Linked DNA regions of Roseateles amylovorans. The protein of the gene in region 1 interacts with the protein of each later gene in a pairwise test. Links are inferred from orthologs where the notes say so. Each region holds a gene or a part of one and is shown in the gene's direction. Other genes may lie near its edges. The genes, in order: mobA and N4261_RS11660.

Region 1 (9,827 bases):
GCCAGGACGCCGATGCCCAGGCCCTTGGACGCACGGTCATTGGCGAACATCGTGTCGCGTACCTGCTCGGCGATGCGTTGAGGCGATGTCATCGCCGTCGACGCGACAGACGGCTCATCCACAGGGATCGGGCAGGAGGCGCTGGCGTCGGGCTGCGCGGACATCAGCGGTCCTTGAACTGCGGTGGGCGCTTGGTCAGGAAGGCGGCGGCGCCCTCGAGATAGTCGTGCGCATAACCGAGCTGGCTTTGCAGACGGGCTTCCAGCCGCAGCGATTCCTCGAACTCCAGCTCCATCGACGCATCCAGCGCCTCGCGGGTCTGGACCAGCGCCCGGGTGGGCATCTTCGCCAGCCGCTGGGCCAGGGCCATCGCTTCGGAAGCCAGCTCGGCATCCGGGACGCAGCGGGCGATCAGGCCCCATTGCTGCGCCTCGGCTGCGGGGAGCTTGTCGCCCAGCAGGGTGAGCTGCAGCGCGCGGGCGCGGCCCACCAGACGGGTCAGCAGCCAGGTGCCGCCGCAGTCGGGCACCAGGCCGATCTTCGAGAAGGCCTGGATGAACGAGGCCGACTGGGCCGCGATCACCAGGTCGCAGCCCAGCGCGAAGTTGGCCCCAGCGCCAGCCGCCACGCCATTGACCGCGCAGACGGTCGGTACCGGCATGCTGCGCAGGCGCAGCGCGAGCGGAATGTAGTAGTGATCGAGCAGATTGCCGATGTCCTTGGCCTTGGGCCGGCGATGGGGATCGACCTCACCGCTGGTGGCTTCGAACTCGGGCTTGATATGAGGGTCCGACAGGTCCTGGCCGGCGCAGAACGCGCGACCGGAACCGGTGATGAGCACCGCCCGCACCCCCGCGTCCTTGGCGGCATCGTCCAGGGCGATGCGCACCTGACCGAGCAGTCCGGTCGTGAACGCATTCAAGGCCTGCGGCCGGTTCAGTGTCAGGACGCGCACGGCGCCTTCCTGACTGACCAACAACGGGCTGTCCGGACTGTCCGACCGCGTAGCAGGTTCGTGCGGGGCGGTGCTCATTCGGCTTGTCTCCTCAGCCTTCGTGGATTCAGCTTTTTCAGCTTTTTTGGATCGATATTCAATTTACCGACCGGTCGGTAGATACTACGAGGCCTCAGGCCGCAAAACAAGATCGAAAACATAGGGTTACCACCTACCAAGGAGCGATTTCATGCCCTGCTACGCCATTGACGGCCTGTCGCCGGTTGTTCATCCGCAGGCCTATGTGCATCCGACCGCGGTGCTGATCGGCGATGTCATCGTCGGGCCGGGCTGCTATGTCGGCCCCTGTGCGTCACTGCGGGGTGACTTCGGGCGGATTCGGTTGATGGCGGGCGCCAATCTGCAGGACACCTGCGTGATCCACGGCTTTCCGGACTCCGACACCGTGGTCGAGACCAACGGCCACATCGGCCACGGCGCCGTGCTGCATGGCTGCGTGGTGCGGCACGATGCGCTGGTCGGCATGAATGCGGTGGTGATGGATGAAGCGGAGGTGGGCGCGTTCAGCATCGTGGCGGCCTGCGCCTTCGTGCGGGCCGGCTTGAAGCTGCCGGAGAAGTCGCTCATCGCCGGACTGCCCGCGAAGGTCCTGCGGCCGCTGACCGAGGACGAGATCCGCTGGAAGCGAGAAGGCACCGAGGCCTATCACGCCCTGGCGCAGCGCAGCCGTGCGAGCTTGGTGGAAGTCGAGCCCTTGACCGAAGAGGAACCGGACCGCGCTCGTCTGCAGGTCGGCGCGCTCAAATCCCTCGTGGCCACTAAACGGGACTGAGCCCCGCCGCTGCCGAAGCACCACGGCATCGGCACGGCATCGGCACGGCATCAGAACGGCATCAGAAGGGCATCAGCACGACATCGCCCCGACATCGCCCCGGAAGCGGCATCGACGCCCGCCGAGGTCACGGCGATGGCCCTCAGACCACCTCGACCGGCTGCACCCGCACCAGACCCAGGAACGCCGACACCCGACCGGACGACAGCCCATGCACCCCCGCGCCGGTGCAGGCCGCGGCGGCGGCGGCCACGGCCCAGCGCAGGTGCTCTTCCGGATCCTCCTGCGGGTCCTGCATCAGGCTGAACAGGAGTCCGCCCATCGCGGCATCGCCGGCACCGACGGTGTCGAGCGCACCTTCGAGCACCGGCGGGCTGGCGCTCAGGTCCCCCTTGGGATGGAACAGCTGCGCGCCGCGCTCGCCCAGCGTCAGCATCACGATTGCCCGAGGATTCCAGGCCGCGATCTGGGCCAGGCCCAGGTGATGGTCGCGGCTGCGGAACAGGCCGCGCAGGTCGTCGTCGGAGACCTTGATCACATCGGCGATGCGGCACATGCGCTCCAGCGTGCGGTCATAGCGCGAGTCCATCGTGATGCGGTAGTTGGGGTCGTAGCTGATCCGCACGCCGTCATCCTTGAGCGACTCGGCCAGCGCCACCAGCCGCGCGGCCAGCGGCTCGCGCGTCAGGCTGATCGATCCGAAATGCGCCCACCGCAACGCACGCCGCCATCCGGCGGGCAAGGCATGCGGGCGGAAGTGCAGATCCGCGCTGTCGTCGCCGACGAAGCAATACTCCGGCGGATCGACCTCATGCACATAGGCCATCAACGGTGACTTGGCGAACTGCTGGATGAAACGCAGGTCCAGGCTGGCATCCGCACTGGCCTGCCACAGCGCCTGGCCGAAGCGGTCCTTGCTGATGCCGCCGGCAAAGGCGCTCAGCTGACCCAGCCGCGACATCGCAATCGCCACATTCCACGGCGAGCCGCCGGTGCGGCTGCGCCAGAGATCAGGGCCCTCACGCACCATGTCGGTCAGCGCTTCGCCAAACGACACGAAACTCGCCAGATCGGCATGGAGGACAGTGCTGGGGGTCAAAGTCATGGACCGCATTCAATCGATTGCAGGCCCGTCGCGCAAGTGACAAGTCCTACAGGGTAGCGACACGGCCGACCCGGTCGGCCCCGCCCCACCTCGCCCCCAACGCGCCACCGTACGGCGCATGAAGGCCCGCCGCCGGCGGCCGTTCTGCACAAGGGACGGGATTCGCATCAGACCTTTGCCCGGCGCGGACATCGACGCGGCGGCACAATCGCGCCCTATGACCGATGGCGTGATTCCCCTGTTCGACCTTCGCCAGGTCGGGCGCATTCCCCCCGTCCCCGCCCCGTTGCCGGACCTTTCAGGCCCCTGGCTGGATGCGCGCGGGCGGCCGCTGCGCGACCTGCGCATCTCGGTCACCGATCGCTGCAACTTCCGCTGCAGCTATTGCATGCCCAAGGAAGTCTTCGACAAGGACTACCAATTCCTGCCGCATCGCGACCTGTTGAGCTTCGAGGAGATCACCCGGCTGGCCGGCGTGTTCGCCGGGCTCGGCGTGCAGAAGCTGCGGCTCACCGGTGGCGAACCGCTGCTGCGCCGCAACATTGAAGCACTGATCGCCCAGTTGGCCGAACTGCGCACGCCCGACGATCAGCCGCTGGATCTCACGCTGACCACCAACGGCTCGCTGCTCGCCCGCAAGGCGCAGGCGCTCAAGGACGCCGGCCTGAAGCGGGTGACCGTCAGCCTCGATGCACTGGACGACGCGGTGTTCCGCCGCATGAACGATGTGGACTTCCCGGTGGCCGAGGTGCTGCACGGCATCGAGACCGCGCAGTCGGTCGGGCTGGCGCCGATCAAGGTCAACATGGTGGTCAAGCGGGGCACCAACGACCATCAGATCCTGCCGATGGCGCGTCACTTCCGCGGGACCGGCGTGGTGCTGCGCTTCATCGAGTACATGGACGTCGGCATGAGCAACGGCTGGCGGATGGACGAGGTGCTTCCATCGGCGCAGGTGCTCGCCCGGCTGCGCGAGCACATGGATCTGGTGCCCCTGGCCCCGACCACCGAAGGCGAAACCGCCACCCGCTGGGGCTATGCCGACGGCTCGGGCGAGATCGGGCTGATCTCCAGCGTCACCCAGGCCTTCTGCGGCGACTGCAACCGCGCCCGGCTCTCCACCGAAGGACGGCTTTACACCTGCCTGTTCGCCTCCGATGGCCACGACCTGCGCGCCCTGCTGCGCGGCCAGGGCGACCTGCCGGCCCGCAGCGATGCGGAAATCGCCGGCGCCCTGGGCACGCTGTGGCAACGTCGTGCGGACCGCTATTCCGAGCTGCGCGCCTCGCTGCCGCCCTCCGAGGCGGGCGGTGCGCGACGGGTCGAGATGCACTACATCGGCGGCTGATGACGGGCATCGAGCCGCACGCCATGCTGCCCTCGCACCCTCACGCACACGCGCACGCGCCTTTGCCCCCGCCCGCTCCCGCCCCCGCGGCACGGGCCATCACCGCGGTGCTGCTGTGCGGCGGCCGCGGCAGCCGGATGGGCGGCGTCGACAAACCGCTTCAAGCCTTTCAGGGCCGCCCGCTGGTCGAGCATGTGCTGGCCCGCATCGCACCGCAGGTGAACGGCCGGGTGGTCCTCAGCGCCAACCGGCATCTGGACGACTACCGACGCTACGGCCATCCGGTGGTCACCGACAGCTGGCCGGACTATCCCGGCCCCTTGGCCGGCCTGCTGGCCGGCATGGACGCGGTGCAGGCCCTGCAGGCCGCGGCGATGGCGGCCCAGGCCCCCCACACGCCGAGCGACACCGCCGCCGGCGCGCCCCCGAGCGATCACTGGCTGCTGTGCGTCAGCGGCGACAGTCCCTGGCTGCCGGAGGACCTGGCGTCCCGCCTGCAGGCCGCCCTGACCGACGGCCACGACAGCGCCATGGCGCTGGGTCGCGAGGCGCCCGACACACCGCTGCGCAGCCAGCCGCTGGCCAGCCTGGTGCATCTGCGCCATCGCGACGCGCTGCAGGCGGCCTTGCAGGCCGGCGAGCGCCGCGTCGAAGCCTGGCTGCGGTCGCTGCCCTTGGTGCTGGTACCGTTCGACCGTCCGAGCGACGATCGGGCCTTTGCCAACATCAACGACAGGAGCGAGCTTGAGCGACTTGAACCGCGGCCCCATCCCTGAAGCCGATCCGGCGCCGGTGACCGTCCGCCCCGCCCTGAAGGCCCCTGCCGCCGACGGCGGCTCCGACGCGGTCGCCCAGGCGGCCTCGCACCTGCATCCCGGTCTGCGTCCGACGTCGCTGGAAGGGTCCGAGCTCCGGCTGCTGACCGAGCCCGATCTGCCCGCCTACAAGGCGCTGCGCGACGGGATGCTGGCGCGCCATGAGCATGCCTTTACCTCCGACGCCGCCACCGAACAGACGCGCCAGGCCGCCAGCTACCGCCATCGACTTCATCCCGAGGCGGGCGGCCGCGCCCTGTTCACGCTCGGTGCCTGGTCGGGCGATCGCTTGGTGGGGGCGCTCACCTGTGAGGCGGAAGGTCGGCAGAAGGTGCAGCACATCGCCCACCTGGTGGGCATGATGGTGGATGACGCGCAGCAGGGCCGGGGCATCGGTCGCGCGCTGCTGCAGGAGGCGCTGTCCCGGCTTCGGCATGAGCCCTGGCTGGAGCTGGTCACGCTCAGCGTCACCGCGAGCAACGCGCCGGCGGTGGCGCTCTACCGCAGCATGGGCTTCGTCTGCTATGGCCACCTGCCGCGCGCCGTGCGGCTGGCCGACGGGCGCTACCTGGCCAAGGAACTGATGTGCCTCACCCTGCGCTCCGGCGACGACGGCCCCAATGAGTCCCTGGCCGAACGCCAGGCCGGCGGCACCTCGGCGTTGTAAGCACGGCATCCGCGCGATCTACGCGATCCACGGGCCGTGAGGGACGACGTCGGACCTCGCCTCACGCCCCCCGACATTGCGCCACCGGCTGCGCGACGAGATCCAGGTCCACCACCAGCGCATCCTGTACCGCCAGCAGCCCGCCCAGGACCGCGAAGGGCTTGAGGCCGAACTCGCTCTGTCGAATCACCAGCCGACCTTTCGCGCGCAACGGTGCGGCCTCTGCGCCGGCGCCCGAATCTCCCGGACCGCCCGGACCGCCGGTCGCCCCGCGTTCATCGACTGGGACGACCGCCGCCGACACGCCGGGACGCGCGACGTCCAACGCCACCTCCAGGGTCCTCACCTGGCCATGCAGTTGCACGGCCATGGTCAACACCAGCCGGGGCCAGGCGCCTTCCACCGCGCGGCTGCGCAGCAGCACCTCCGGATGGTCCGACGCCTCCAGCGCCCGCAGCAGGTTGGTCCGCGTGCCGGCGATGTCGTCGGCCGAGGGCTGGCTCGCGAACTCCGCACCGAGGGCCTGGCGCCATTCGGCTCGGTCGATGATCAGGTCCTCCAGACGGAAGGCCAGCTCGACGCCCGCGTCGCCCAAGCCCTGCTGGGGTACATACACATGCCCCACCAAGCGGTCCACGCCCAGCACATGGTTGTGGCCGAGCGACGCCAGCCGGCCGGCCCGAAAGACATGAATGTGGATCTGCGACGCCTGGCCATCGACCGCATACAGACGCCCTTGGTCCCGGCGCTGCGCCGTCAGCCACTCCGGGCAACGCAGGGCGGGCAAGGTGGATGCGTCTGCGGTGGCGACCTTCGCTGCCGTCGATGGCGCCGCTGCGGTGGCGCCGGACGGCCGCATGGGCAGGTTGGGCAGGTTGGGCGGGTGAGTCGCCTCCGTCGGTGCGCGCGGCGAGCTCGTCAGAGGCGCTGGGGACGCCGCGCCCATGTCGGGAGCGCGGGTGCCGCAGGCGGCCAATCCGCTCGCCAGCACCACGCCGACCGCCACCTGAGCCACGAAACTGATGACGCGGGGCGACCCCGTCTTGCGGCGCCATGGCGGCCCGGGACGGCCGGTGCGCAGGCCAGGCGTCGCGGGGTGGTCGCCGCTTCCGGTGGCACCGACCGGGGCGTTTGCGGCGAAGGTGTTGTCGTCCGAGGTCATAAGGGGAAAACCAGGAGCCGCAAAAACGGCATTTTGACCGCCACGACGGCGGCGAGCACACTAGCATTACCGCACAACGAGACAGATCCGGAGACCGCCATGAACCGCCAAGCGACCGATCTGATGGCGCAATACGCCGCCTATCACCGCGACCGCCGCAACATCGCCACCCACTTCGTGGGCATCCCCTTGATCGTGTTTGCCGTCGGCGTGCTGTTAGCGCGGGCCCAGATCCACATCGACCAGTGGACGCTCAGCGCCGCCTGGCTGGTGTGGGCCGGCGCGGCCGCCTGGTACCTCACCCGCGGCAACCTGGTGCTGGGACTGGCCACCGCGCTGGTCAATGCGGTGCTGATGGCCCTGGCCCACCCGCTGGCAGCGGGCTCCACCGGCGGCTGGCTGGCCTGGGGCCTGGGCAGCTTCATCGTGGGTTGGATCATCCAGTTCGTCGGCCATTACTACGAGGGCCGCAAACCGGCGTTCGTCGACGATCTGGTCGGCTTGCTGGTCGGCCCGATGTTCGTGGTCGGCGAGGCCCTGTTCGCCCTGGGCTGGGGCCGTGAACTGCTCGCCGAGATTGAGCGCCGCGTCGGCCCCACCCACCTGCGCGACCTCACCCATCCGGCCTGATCCGACCGAGCCGTCGGGCTTGGGCCTGAGATGGCCCGATGCCGATGGATGAGGCGTGATCCGGCTTGCCGAGGGTCCGCGCCGCGTCGGCCGCACGAGGCCTGAAACAGCGCCTGAGCGGCCGAGCGGTCCCCCTCGTCCCCTGCTTCCCCAAAGGGCCGCCACCGACCCACTGTCCCCGTGCCCCTTGGGGCCGGGTCTTGCGCCGCGTCGCCAAGCGGCTTATCTTGATGACTCGACGGGCGGGCAGCGGCTTCGTCCGATCGATCCGATCCGCCGCGTCGACGACACGCCAGGAGGCTCCATGAAACCGGTGTCCGAACTGCTGAAGAACCGTGGTCCCAACGTCTGGCGCATCACGCCCGATGCAACGGTGTTCGATGCCCTGCATCTGCTGGCCGAGCATGATGTGGGCGCCCTGCTCGTCATGACCGACGACCGCCTGCTGGGCATCTTTTCCGAGCGCGACTACACCCGCAAGATCGCGCTGCAGGGACGGGATTCACGCCACACCCTGGTCAAGGATGTCATGACGCCCAATGTCCTGGTGGTCAAACCCAGCACCGACATGCGGGACTGCATGAGCCTGATGAGCCAACGCAAGATCCGGCACCTGCCGGTGATGCAGGGCGAGGAGGTGATCGGCATGCTGTCGATCCGCGATCTGATGAACGACATCATTGCCGATGACGAACTGACGATCGCGCAGCTGCAGTCCTACATTCACGGGTGACGGGCACAGCGCTCACTCGCCCCAGAACTGCAGCGCGGCGTCGGCGTTGGCCTTGGCTGCGCGCGGCTTGGGCGAGCGCACCGGCGTGCCCAGCGCGATCCAGCCGAGCAGCGTTTCGCCGGGCGCGCAAAAGGCCGCTACCAGACCGGGATCGCGGGCCTTGGCGCCGGACAGCATCTTGCCGCCGAAGCCCAAGGCCTGCGCCGCATTCAGGAAGTTGGTCAGCGCGCCGCCCACGCAGGCCCATTGCTCATGAGCAGGAACTTGCGGATGACCCATGTCCAGCGCCGCCACCACCGCCACGGTGATCGGCGGCAGCAGCGCGCGTTCCTCGTCCATCGCGATGCCTGCGTCGTCCTTGCCCGCGCGCCGTGCGGCGTCACCAAACAGGCGCGACATCGTCGCCCGGGCCTCGCCGCGCACCACCTTGAACCGGAACGGCACCAGTTCGCCGTGGTCCGGCGCATGCAGGGCGGCCTCGACCATCACCCGCAGTTGCTCGTCGCTCGGGCCCGGCACGCCGAGATGCTTCGGTCCCACCGACGCCCGCGCCATCAACAGCGCCAATCCTTCTTGATTCATCGCTCAGGCCTCCCGTGCCTCATCGATTGAGCTTGCGTCGCGCCGCATAGGAACAGGCATCCACCAGCATCACCAGCACCAGCATCGCGAGGACCACGGTGCTGGTTTCGCGCATCTGGAACAGGCCCAGGTGCACGCTCAACATCTGCCCCAGTCCGCCCGCCCCCACCACGCCCAGCACCGCGGCCGCGCGGATGTTGTTCTCCCAGCGGTACAGCGTGTAGCTGAGCAACTGCGGCGCGGCCTGCGGCAAGGTGGCATAGGCAAATACCTGCCAGCGCGAAGCCCCGGCCCAACGCAAGGCCTGGGCCGTCTGCGCCGGTGCATTTTCCAGCGCCTCCGCCATCAGCCGACCCAGCACACCCGTGGTGTGCAGCGCCAGGGCCAGGGTGCCCGGCATCGGCCCGAGTCCCGCTGACACCAGCAGGATCGACGCCCACACCAGCTCGGGCACGCTGCGCAAGGCATTCAGCAGCAGCCAGGTCGCGCCACGCAGCAGACCCGACGGTCGACTGGCCAGCAGCGCCAACGCCAGGCCCGCCACGGCCGCCAAGCCACTGCCCAGGGCCGACATGGCCAGGGTCTCCAATGCGCCCTGCCCCACCCGCATCAGGAAGGCCGGCGCGAGTTGCGGCGGGAAGAATTCAGAGAGGAAGGCGCCCATCTGCGACAGCGCCGACGCGCTCAGCAGATCGCCCCAACGCACCGGCAGCGACACGAAGCTGGCCACCACCAGGACGGCCAACGCCGCCAGCAGCAGCCACAGGCTCGTGCGACGCGGCGGTCGATCGGTGCCGTGCTCGGTCGCACCCATCCGGCTGGGGCGCAGCCAGGCACTGAGACGATCGGCCAAGGCCACCAATGCCATGAAGATCAGCAGGATGGTCGAGACCTCAGCACCCGCGAACATCTTGGTCGCGTTGTCCAGCTGCTGGCCCAGCCCGCCGGCGCCCACGAAGCCCAGGACCACCGAGGTCCGGATCGCGCATTCCCAGCGG
Region 2 (9,720 bases), 760 kb from region 1 along the record:
CTATCTCAGCGACATGGCGGAGGCGGTGCGGGCCACCTGGCAATGCCGCCGCGTCGTTCTGGCCATTGATTCGCTGGAGCGGCTGCGCGGCATTGGCGGCGAAGCGGGCGCGATGTTCGAGCGCATCGTCCGGGTGTTTGATGGTGGCATTGCGCAGCTGCGGGTCCCGGGCGTGCAGATGATCTATTCGGTGCCGCCGTACCTGCCTTACCTGACCAATGTGAAGGCGCTGGTGCGGTTGTTCGTGCTGGCCTCGGTGCGGGTCTGCCAGCCTCCGGCCACGGCGCGGCGAGAAGCGCGCATCGAGGGCGTGGCCGCGATGCGGCATGTCGTCGAGCGGCGCTTCCCGCGCTGGCGCGAACTGATCGAGGAGCCGGCGCTGGATCGGCTGATCCTGGCGTCTGGCGGCGATCTGCGCCAGTTGCTGCGTCGTCTGGTGCTGGATGTGCTGGACGAAGCCTATTTCCAGCAGGAGCGGCTGCCGCTGCAGGCCAGCGATGCGATCCTGGAGGTGGTGCTCAAGCGCCATCGCGCCGAGATCGGCAACCTGGTCGTGCGCAATGAGTTTCCGCTGCTCCGTGGCATTGCGCAGACGCATGCGCTGGACCTGGAGCGCCGCGAGGACCTGCCCATCGTGGCCCATTTCTTCGATGTGCGCGCGGTGTTGAACTATCGCAACGGCGTCGAGTGGCTGGACCTCAATCCGCTGCTGTGGGATCTGATCAGCACCTCGCCGGCCGTGCAGCCGGCCACGCATGAGCCCGGCACCGCCTGACGCCGGCCTCGAGCTGGCCTGGCGCCAGATCGAGCGCCGGATGTCGCAATTGCAGCGCTTCGGTCTGCTGGTCGTCTTCGTGAAGGAGCAGCGGCTGGTGGCGGAGCTTCGCCAGCGGGTGCGGGACTGGGCCCTGCGGCGGGTTGCCGAACGGATGGATCCGCCTCGCCGCATGGCGCCGACCGGTCTGGATGTCGGGGCGCTGGATGTCGGCGCACTGCAAGCGGCCAAGACGGCCGCCGAGATTCAGGCTGAGCTGGCTTCTGACGCTGATGCGACCCTCGCAGCCGCCACGCCCGGGCCGGTGGTCGAGATTGCCGAGCTGGAGGTCGACGACTTTGCCGTCCACACCCTGCAGGCGCTGTATGAGCGGCTGGATGAGGCCGCGCCGTCGCTCTTGTGGCTCGAAGCCCATCGGGGCGCGGGACAGCCCGCGTGGGAGGCTCAGCGCGCCCGATTGCTGAGCCGCCTGAACGAGCAACGCAGCCGGCTGGAAGCCGAGATGACGGGGCCGTTCCTGCTGCTGCTGCCGGACGGCGGTCAGCGGGAGGCGTCGTCGCAGGCGCCGGACTTGTGGCATGCGCGGTATCTCACGGTGACCTTGGGCTCGTCCGAAGAGGCATTGGCGCAGATGGCGCAACTGGCGCAGTCGGGGCTGCAGCCGCCGTCGGTGCCTGCGGCGGGTGCGCTCGCGCATGCGGTCACCTCCCATGACGCGCACGATTGGCTGACCCGGTGGAACGCCACGATCGGCGATCGTCCCGCGACGGTGGAGGACGCACGCGGCGGGCGAGGCAGCGACGTCTGGCTGCCCGATGCCTTGTCGGCAGCCCGAGATGCGATCCAGAACGGCGAAGTGGCCGATGCCGAAGCGCTGGCTCGGCGGCTGGTCTCGCTGGCGGACGCGCGTCGAGCCGCTGGCGACGATGGCATCGGCGGCGTGGGGGCTGCACAGAGCCTGAGCGTGTCCCGCGATCTGGCACTGGCGCTGCAGACCTTGGGCTATGCGCTGTGGACCCGTCAGGCCTGGGACGAGGCGCTGGCGCACTATCGGCAAGCGATCGACGTGGCGCGTGCGGCGCGGCAGGCCTTCCCGCGCGACAAGGAACCGGTGCTGCTGCTGGCGATGTTGCTGGACGACCTGTCGATGCTGTTGCAGCGGAGCCAGGACTTCGACGGCGCGCTTTCGGCGTCGGAAGAGAGCCTGGCGCTGCGGCGGAAGTTGCTGGACCAACAGCGCGATGCGGCGCATCTGCGGCATGGCCTGGTGACCGCGCTGGAGAGCCTGGGCCTGCTGCATCAGCGTCGCGGCCATCTGGCCAGGGCCGACGCCTGTCTGACCGAGGCGCTCAGCCTGGCCCGCGTGATGGTGGCGGCCGATCCGGCGCTGGCCGGTGCGCGGTCGGACCTGGCGGAGATCCTGCTGCATCTGGGCTTCGTCAAGCTGTTGCAGGGCGATGCGGATCAGGCCATGGCCTGTCAGCAGGAAAGCGTCGAGCTACGGCGGCTGCTGATGGAGGAAGACCTGTCCCTGGAGTCCGACATGCGGCTCATGACCGGGCTGGAGGCGCTGGCCGTCGTGGCGGCCGCTCAGGGCGACGAGCGTCGGGCCACACGGGTTTCGGATGAAGCCCTCGCGATCGCCCGCGCGCGACTGCGGCTGGACGGCCCGACGCGTCTCTCACTGGACAACCTGGGCACCCGGCTGATGAACCGCCTGGGGTCGTCGCTGCCGGCGGAGCCCTCCCTGCGGGACGAGGCGGTGCGCGTCTACACCGAACTGTCCGAGCGCTTTCCCGATATCCCTGCTTACTCGATGCATCTGGCCACGCTGCGCGACGGCCCGGCCCCTCAACCGCTATTCTCCGACTCCTCGAACGCGACCTCATCGTGAACTACCTCAGCACCCGCGGCGATCCCGCTGCCCGCCACTTCAGCGACATCCTTCTCGAGGGCCTGGCCCCGGACGGTGGCCTGTACCTGCCGCAGTCCTATCCCCAGATCGACGCGGCCACGCTGGCCCGTTGGCGTGGACTGGCCTATGCCGACCTGGCGTACGAGATCCTGTCGCTCTACATCGACGACATTCCTGCGGACGACCTCAAGGCCCTGACCAAGCGCACCTACACCGAAGCGGTGTTCGGCACGCCGGAGATCACGCCGCTGAAGCCGCTGGAGCCGGGACTGGCGCTGGTGGCACTGTCCAACGGGCCGACGCTGGCGTTCAAGGACATGGCGATGCAACTGCTCGGTCAGTTGTTCGAGTACGAACTCAAGCGCCGTGGCGAGACGCTCAACATCCTGGGCGCGACCTCGGGCGACACCGGCAGCGCGGCCGAATATGCGATGCGCGGCAAGGCCGGCATCCAGGTCTTCATGCTCAGCCCGAACGGCCGCATGAGCCCGTTCCAGCAGGCGCAGATGTTCAGCCTGCAAGAGGCCAATATCCACAACCTGGCGCTACAGGGCGTGTTCGACGATTGCCAGGACATCGTGAAGGCGGTGTCCAACGATCTGGACTTCAAGCGTCGGCACCGGATCGGGACGGTCAATTCGATCAACTGGGCGCGTCTGCTGGCGCAGGTCGTCTATTACTTCGCGGCTTATTTCCAGGCCACCCGCACCGACAGCGAGCGGGTGAGCTTCACCGTGCCGTCGGGCAACTTCGGCAATGTGTGCGCCGGCCATGTGGCCCGCATGATGGGCCTGCCGATCGAACGCCTGGTCGTCGCGACCAATGAGAACGACGTGCTGGACGAGTTCTTCCGCACCGGGGTCTACCGTCCGCGCGGTGCGGCGCAGACGCTGGAGACCTCCAGCCCGTCGATGGACATTTCCAAGGCCAGCAACTTCGAGCGCTTCGTCTTCGATCTGCTGGACCGGGATGCGGATCGGGTGCGCCAGCTGTTCGGCGAGCAACTCGCGACGCAGGGCTATTTCGAAATCACCGCCGAGGAACGTGCGCGCATGTCCGCGCGCTTTGGTTTCGTGTCCGGTCGCAGCAGCCATGCGGACCGTTTGGCGACGATCCGCCTGTGCCACCAGCGATACGGTCAGGTCATCGACACCCACACCGCCGACGGCCTGAAGGTCGCGCTGGAGCAGCGCCAGGCGGGCACGCCGATGCTGGTGCTGGAGACGGCCTTGCCGGCCAAGTTTGCCGCCACCATCGAAGAGGCGCTGGGCCTGGTGCCTCCGCGCCCGGCCGCGCTGGCCGATCTGGAATCACGGCCGAAGCGGGTGCAGGTGATGCCGGTGTCGGTCGATCTCGTGAAGCAGTTCATCGTTGACCATGTCTGATCTGAAATCTGATCTGAAATCCGATTCGGCGGGGGCCTCGGCCTCGGTGTCCTCGTCTGCGGCGGCAGCGCCTGTCCGGGCGCCGATGCTGTCGATGGACGACGCCTTGCAGCGGCTGCTGGCGCAGGTGCAGCCGTCGGGGCGCACCGAATCCGTGGTCACCGCCCTGGCGCTGGGTCGGGTGTTGGCGGAGGACGTGCTGTCGCCGCTGGATGTGCCGCCGCGTGACAACAGCGCCATGGATGGCTATGCGATGCGTGTGGCCGATGTGGTCGGCGCGGGTACGGTGCTGCCGGTGTCACAGCGCGTGGCGGCGGGCGCGATGCCGCAACCGCTGCAGCCGGGCACGGCGGCGCGGATCTTCACAGGCGCATTCGTGCCCGAGGGGGCGGATGCGGTACTGATGCAGGAACAGTGCGAGGCGCTGAAGGATCCTGCGGGAGGCCTGGGACAGGTCCGCATTCAGGGCGCCGTGTCAGCGGGTCTGGCGATTCGGCGTCGCGGCGAGGATGTGCGGCTCGGGGAGCGGGTGCTGAGTGCCGGTGCGCGGCTGCATGCCGCAGCGCTCGGGCTGGCGGCCACCGCCGGCCGCGCCGAACTCACCGTGGCCGTGCGGCCCAAAGTGGCGCTGTTCTCCACCGGTGATGAGTTGGCGCTGCCTGGGCAGCCGCTGGGGCATGCGCAGATCTACAACTCCAATCGCACGACCTTGCATGCGTTGCTGCTGTCGCTGGGATGCGAGGTGCGGGATCTGGGCATCGTGCCCGATTCACTGGAGGCCACGCGCGCGGCCCTGCGCGATGCGGCGGGTGACGCCGACCTGATCCTCAGCTCCGGCGGCGTGTCCGTTGGCGAGGAAGACCACCTCAAGCCCGCGCTCGAGCGGGAAGGGCGGCTCGATCTCTGGCAGATCGCCATCAAGCCCGGCAAGCCGCTCGCCTTCGGTGAAGTCACCTCCACTGGCCGGCGCACCTGGTACATGGGGCTGCCGGGAAATCCGGTCTCCAGCTTCATCACCTTCTTGCTGTTCGTGCGGCCCGTGCTGCTGCGGATGCAAGGGGCGACTCAGCTCGCGCCCCGGGGCTATCTGCTGCCGGCAGAGTTCGCCTGGACCAAGGCCGACAAACGGCGGGAGTTCCTTCGGGTGCGGGTCTCTGAGCAAGGTGGGTTGCAGCTGTTCTCGAATCAGAGCTCAGGAGTCATGAGCTCGGCCGCCTGGGCCGATGGGGTGGTCGATCTCGCGCCCGGGACGGTGGTCCAGCCCGGGCAGGTGGTGCGGTTCCTGCCCTTCAACGAACTGTTCTGACGCCTTCCACGGCTTTTTTATGTCCATCACCGTTCGTTATTTCGCCTCGCTGCGGGAGGCGCTGGGGGCGCAGGAAATCCTCGCCCATCAGGATGGGGTCACCCTTGGGGAACTCCGCGATCAACTGATCGCCTCCAGCGACGCCCACGCCGCCGTCCTGGCCCGGGGCAAGGCCGTGCGGTGCGCGCTGAATCAGAAGATGAGCTCGGAAACCGTCTCCATCCCCGATGGGGCGGAGGTGGCGTTCTTTCCGCCCGTGACGGGGGGGTGATGGGGCTCTGTTTTTTGCTTGCTCGGCGAGCTTTCTCACCGCCGTGAGAGCCCGCCGGGGTTTCGGCCCGGCAGCCGAGTCCCTTTCTGGCGCCCCAGAAAGGAACCAAAGAACGCCTCCCTCCCGGCGAGCTTGCTCGCTGTCATCCCCCCGTCGCTCGTCACTCCGCTCCGAGACTCCTCCAGCCCTGCTACTAGAACCCCCACCGCTCACTGACGCTACCCACTCCTCGCTGCGAACGCTTGCCCGCTGGCGCGGGACGCGCCAACCATTCAACGCAGTCCTCCCACCGTCACCGACACTCGCCCTAAGCGGGGCTCGTCCGCGGTACATCCACGCTCGTGCCTTCCTCCCCGCTGTGAACGCTTGCCCGCTTGCGCGGGACGCGCCAACCGTTCAACGCAGTCCTCCCACCGTCACCGACACTCGCGCTAGACGGGGCTCGTTCGCGGTACATCCCCGCTCGTGCCTTCCACCTCGCTGCGAACGCTTGCCCGCTTTCGCGGGACGCGCCAACCATTCAACGCAGTCCTTCCACCGTCACCGACACTCGCCCTAGGCGGGGCTCGTTCGCGGTACATCCACGCTCGTGCCTTCCTCCTCGCTGCGAACGCTTGCCCGCTTTCGCGGGACGCGCCAACCGTTCAACGCAGTCCTCCCACCGTCACCGACACTCGCGCTAGACGGGGCTCGTCCGCGGTACATCCACGCCATCGCCATCGCCATCGCCATCGCCATCGCCGGCGCGCCGGTTAAAGATTCGCGAGACTTGGTGACGATCGGCTCTCGTACCGCCTCGGACTCCGGGGTCCTCACCACCCATGGCATGGCATCGCAGGACAGAACGTGACGGCGGTGCATGCCGTCGCCGAAAGCTGCATCAGTCGGGCGGCATATGACGCGAGCAAATCCAGTCGGTCGGGATGCGTGAAAGACGAGCCCCGCTTAGGGCGAGTGTCGGTGGGGGTGGAAGGATTGCGTTGAACGGTTGGCGCGTCCCGCGAAAGCGGGCAAGCGTTCGCAGCGAGGAGTGGGTAGTGTCAGCGAGTGGTGGGGGTTCTAGTAGCAGGGCTGGAGGAGTCTCGGAGCGGAGAGACGAGCGACGGGGGGATGACAGCGAGCAAGCTCGCCGGGAGGGAGGCGTTCTTTGGTTCCTTTCTGGGGCGCCAGAAAGGGACTCGGCTGCCGGGCCGAAACCCCGGCGGGCTCTCACGCGGTGAGAAAGCCCACCGAGGAAGCCATCAACAAAAAACCAGGCATCAACGCCGAGCCCCCAAAACCCGAGCCCCCAAAACCCGAGCCGCCACCACTTCCCCCTGGGTGAAGGCTTCTTCAAACACCGAGTACCCCGCCAGATCGGCGTGCGCGAACTGCAACCGCCCGTGGTCTCGTGTCCGCAGCGCTTCGAGCGGCACCGACCCTCGGAGGCCGGGATGCGGGATGCTCATCGCATGCCCATACCGCATGAGGTCGACCCGCTGAACCCGTTCCGGCAGATCCGCATGCAGGGGCGCGAGGTCTGCCAGCACCTGGGCGGCCCAGCCCCGCCAGTCCTGCGTCAACAGCGCCGACCGTTGATCCAAGCGGAGTGCGCGATAGGCGGTGAGCACCATCGGCCCTCGACTGGGATCGAGCGTCTGCTGATTGGCATTGACATAGCCGAGCGCCTCCCCGCCGAAGACGACGTTGTCCCAGGACAGCGGCGCCCCCACGCGCTCCAGGGGCGGCGCATCCAGCAGCAGATTGGCGACCAGCCAAGGCGCATACCGTATCAGCCGAGCGGCCTCAGTGAGCGCGGCGGGCGGTTGCTCGGGCAACCGAGCCGCGATGAACAGGGGCATGGCCATCACCACCTGCGGCGCTTCCCACCGTTCAGCCGCCTGGGTCTGCTCGTTCCAGGCCATGACCTGCACCGAGTGCCGCTCCTCGCGCACCCGGAGCACGGTGCGCCCTCCGTGGAAGGAATCCGCCAAGGGCGCGGCCAAGCGCTCCGAAAGCCATCCGTTGCCTTGCGGCCAGGTCAGCACCGATTCCCGCTCCTCCAGGCTCATGAACCCGTGGCGACTGCCGAAGTAGTGCAGTCCCGCCCAAGCGGACACCTGGGTCGCATCGGCGCCGTAGTCGTCGCGACAGCAGTAGTCGAGGTACCACCGCAGCGGCGGCGCGTTCAGTCCCTGGCTGTCCAGCCAGACCGAGAAGGTCTGTGCATCCAGCGCCTGGTGGGCCGCCGACCACCCGTGATGGGTGCTGGGCATCGCAAAGCCGACCTCATGCCGAGCCTGCTCCACCAACGCGGCAAACCGGCGGTACTGGTCCTGCGTCTGGGCCGATTCGGCCGGCGGCAGCAGTCCATCCACCCAGTGGTCTTTCCACCAGAGCCGCTCATGCGGGCTGTGGCAGAGCCACCGTTCGTCGTAGACCCAGCGCCCCAACTCATGCCGCGCCAGCCCCAGATCCTCCAGCAAGGCCCGTACTTCCGTCGCCTCGGGGCCGGGCGTCGGCAGATAGTGCGCCCCCAACGGACACCGCAGCCCTTGGGCCTGATCGGCGCCATTCGTGATCCGATGGCCTCGGCTGTTGCCGCCCGGACGATCCTCCAGATCCAGCAGCGCCACGTCCACGCCCTGAAGCCGCAGCCGCCTCGCGCAGGCCAGCCCGGCGATCCCGGCGCCCAGCACCAGCACCTGCGCACGGCGCGGCGTGCCGGTGACGGCGCTCCACGCCGGCGGCGCCGCCCGCAGCCGGTGACCTCGCGCAGCATCGGCCCCCACCCAGCCCCCCGGCAGCTCGGCCAGCCGGTCCGCCAGCCGCTGCGCCACCGGACGCGCTTCGCCCTCGCACGCGGACAGCAAGGGCAGCAGGCCCAGCGCCAAGCAATCCCGGCGGTTCATGCCCCGCATCGTCGACCTGGGCCCGCTCAATGCAACTTGCCCCATTCGCGTTCGAATTCATGGACCAGCGACTGGTTGGACAGCCGGTTCACCTCCAGCCCCTCGGGCCGGGCCATGTCGGGCGGGAAACTCATCAGGGCCGGAAAACCGTCCAGGCTGATGAAGCGCAGCCCGGCGGGGAGGGCGCGCGGCATCGCCCAGGGCCGGCGGCTGGCCATCACATAGCCCCACTCCCCAAAGCTCGGCACATGCGCGTGATACGGCGTGGCGGTCATGCCCACCGACTCGACCGTCTTCACCACCGTCCAGAAGCTGCGCGGCGCCACCAGTGGCGAGGTCGACTGGATGACCGCATAACCCGATGCGCTCAGGTGCTGGTCGATCAGCGCATAGAAGCTGGCGGTGTAGAGCTTGCCCAGCGCGAAATTGCTGGGGTCGGGGAAGTCGATGATGATGACGTCGTAGGGCTCGTCATGCTGCTCCAGCCAACCGAACGCGTCCGCATTGACGATCGTCAGCTTGGGGCTGAGCAGCGCCTCATGGTTGAGTTGACGCAGCAGTGGCATGGTCGAGAACAACCGTGTCATCTGCGGATCCAGCTCCACCAGCGTGATCTGCTGGACCGACGGATAGCGCAGGACCTCCCGCACGGCCATGCCGTCGCCGCCGCCCAGCACCAGCACCCGACGCGGTGCGCCCTGGGCCGCCATCGCCGGATGCACCAGGGCCTCGTGGTAGCGGTATTCGTCGCGCGAGTGGAATTGCAGGTTGCCGTTGAGGAACAGGCGCGTGCCGCCTTGACCTTGCGTCACCACGATGCGCTGGTAGTTGCTGCTCTCCTTGAACAGGATGTGCTCGCCGTAGAAGCGGTCCTCGGCCCAGGTGCTCAACCGGTCGGCCCCGGCCATGCCCAGCGCCAGGATCAGCACGCTGACCGCGCAGGCCACCGCATGCGAGCGCCAGCCGCGCAGCTCGGCCCTGAACAGCCACAGGGCCCAGATCGCCACCGCCACGTTCAGCAGCCCGAAGAACAGCCCGGTGCGCACCAGCCCCAGGTAGGGCACGAGCAACAGCGGGAAGGCCAGCGCCACCAGCAGGGCACCGAGATAGTCGAAGGTCAGCACCTGCGAGACCAGCTCCTTGAGCGCATAACGCTTCTTGAAGTGACGCTTGAGGA

Evidence for each region.
Region 2: the proteins of mobA (region 1) and N4261_RS11660 interact in binary tests that used the Escherichia coli proteins (3 or more experiments, as listed by UniProt). The link is inferred for Roseateles amylovorans from one-to-one orthologs.

Annotation. Positions count from the first base shown.
Region 1 is NZ_CP104562.2:1,990,814-2,000,640, reverse strand. The notes cover bases 3,240-6,159. They hold mobA (molybdenum cofactor guanylyltransferase MobA), read left to right. Parts: upstream 3,240-4,302; coding sequence 4,303-5,016; downstream 5,017-6,159. Other genes in these bases: N4261_RS08535 (hypothetical protein), read right to left, coding at 5,784-6,159; N4261_RS08540 (GNAT family N-acetyltransferase), read left to right, coding at 4,985-5,722; moaA (GTP 3',8-cyclase MoaA), read left to right, coding at 3,240-4,240. Outside these bases: hydroxyphenylacetyl-CoA thioesterase PaaI, read right to left, coding at 1-92; N4261_RS08565 (enoyl-CoA hydratase-related protein), read right to left, coding at 164-1,033; N4261_RS08560 (phenylacetic acid degradation protein PaaY), read left to right, coding at 1,185-1,787; N4261_RS08555 (carbohydrate kinase family protein), read right to left, coding at 1,930-2,892; more of moaA, read left to right, coding at 3,110-3,239; more of N4261_RS08535, read right to left, coding at 6,160-6,884; N4261_RS08530 (Mpo1 family 2-hydroxy fatty acid dioxygenase), read left to right, coding at 6,984-7,514; N4261_RS08525 (CBS domain-containing protein), read left to right, coding at 7,819-8,247; N4261_RS08520 (nitroreductase family protein), read right to left, coding at 8,260-8,829; phosphonate ABC transporter, permease protein PhnE, read right to left, coding at 8,849-9,827. UniProt on the Escherichia coli protein: Transfers a GMP moiety from GTP to Mo-molybdopterin (Mo-MPT) cofactor (Moco or molybdenum cofactor) to form Mo-molybdopterin guanine dinucleotide (Mo-MGD) cofactor.
Region 2 is NZ_CP104562.2:2,749,121-2,758,840, forward strand. The notes cover bases 3,458-6,270. They hold N4261_RS11660 (molybdopterin molybdotransferase MoeA), read left to right. Parts: upstream 3,458-4,160; coding sequence 4,161-5,381; downstream 5,382-6,270. Other genes in these bases: thrC (threonine synthase), read left to right, coding at 3,458-4,075; N4261_RS11665 (MoaD/ThiS family protein), read left to right, coding at 5,401-5,652. Outside these bases: N4261_RS11645 (hypothetical protein), read left to right, coding at 1-775; N4261_RS11650 (tetratricopeptide repeat protein), read left to right, coding at 756-2,669; more of thrC, read left to right, coding at 2,666-3,457; N4261_RS11670 (flavin monoamine oxidase family protein), read right to left, coding at 6,912-8,543; N4261_RS11675 (polyamine aminopropyltransferase), read right to left, coding at 8,570-9,720. UniProt on the Escherichia coli protein: Catalyzes the insertion of molybdate into adenylated molybdopterin with the concomitant release of AMP.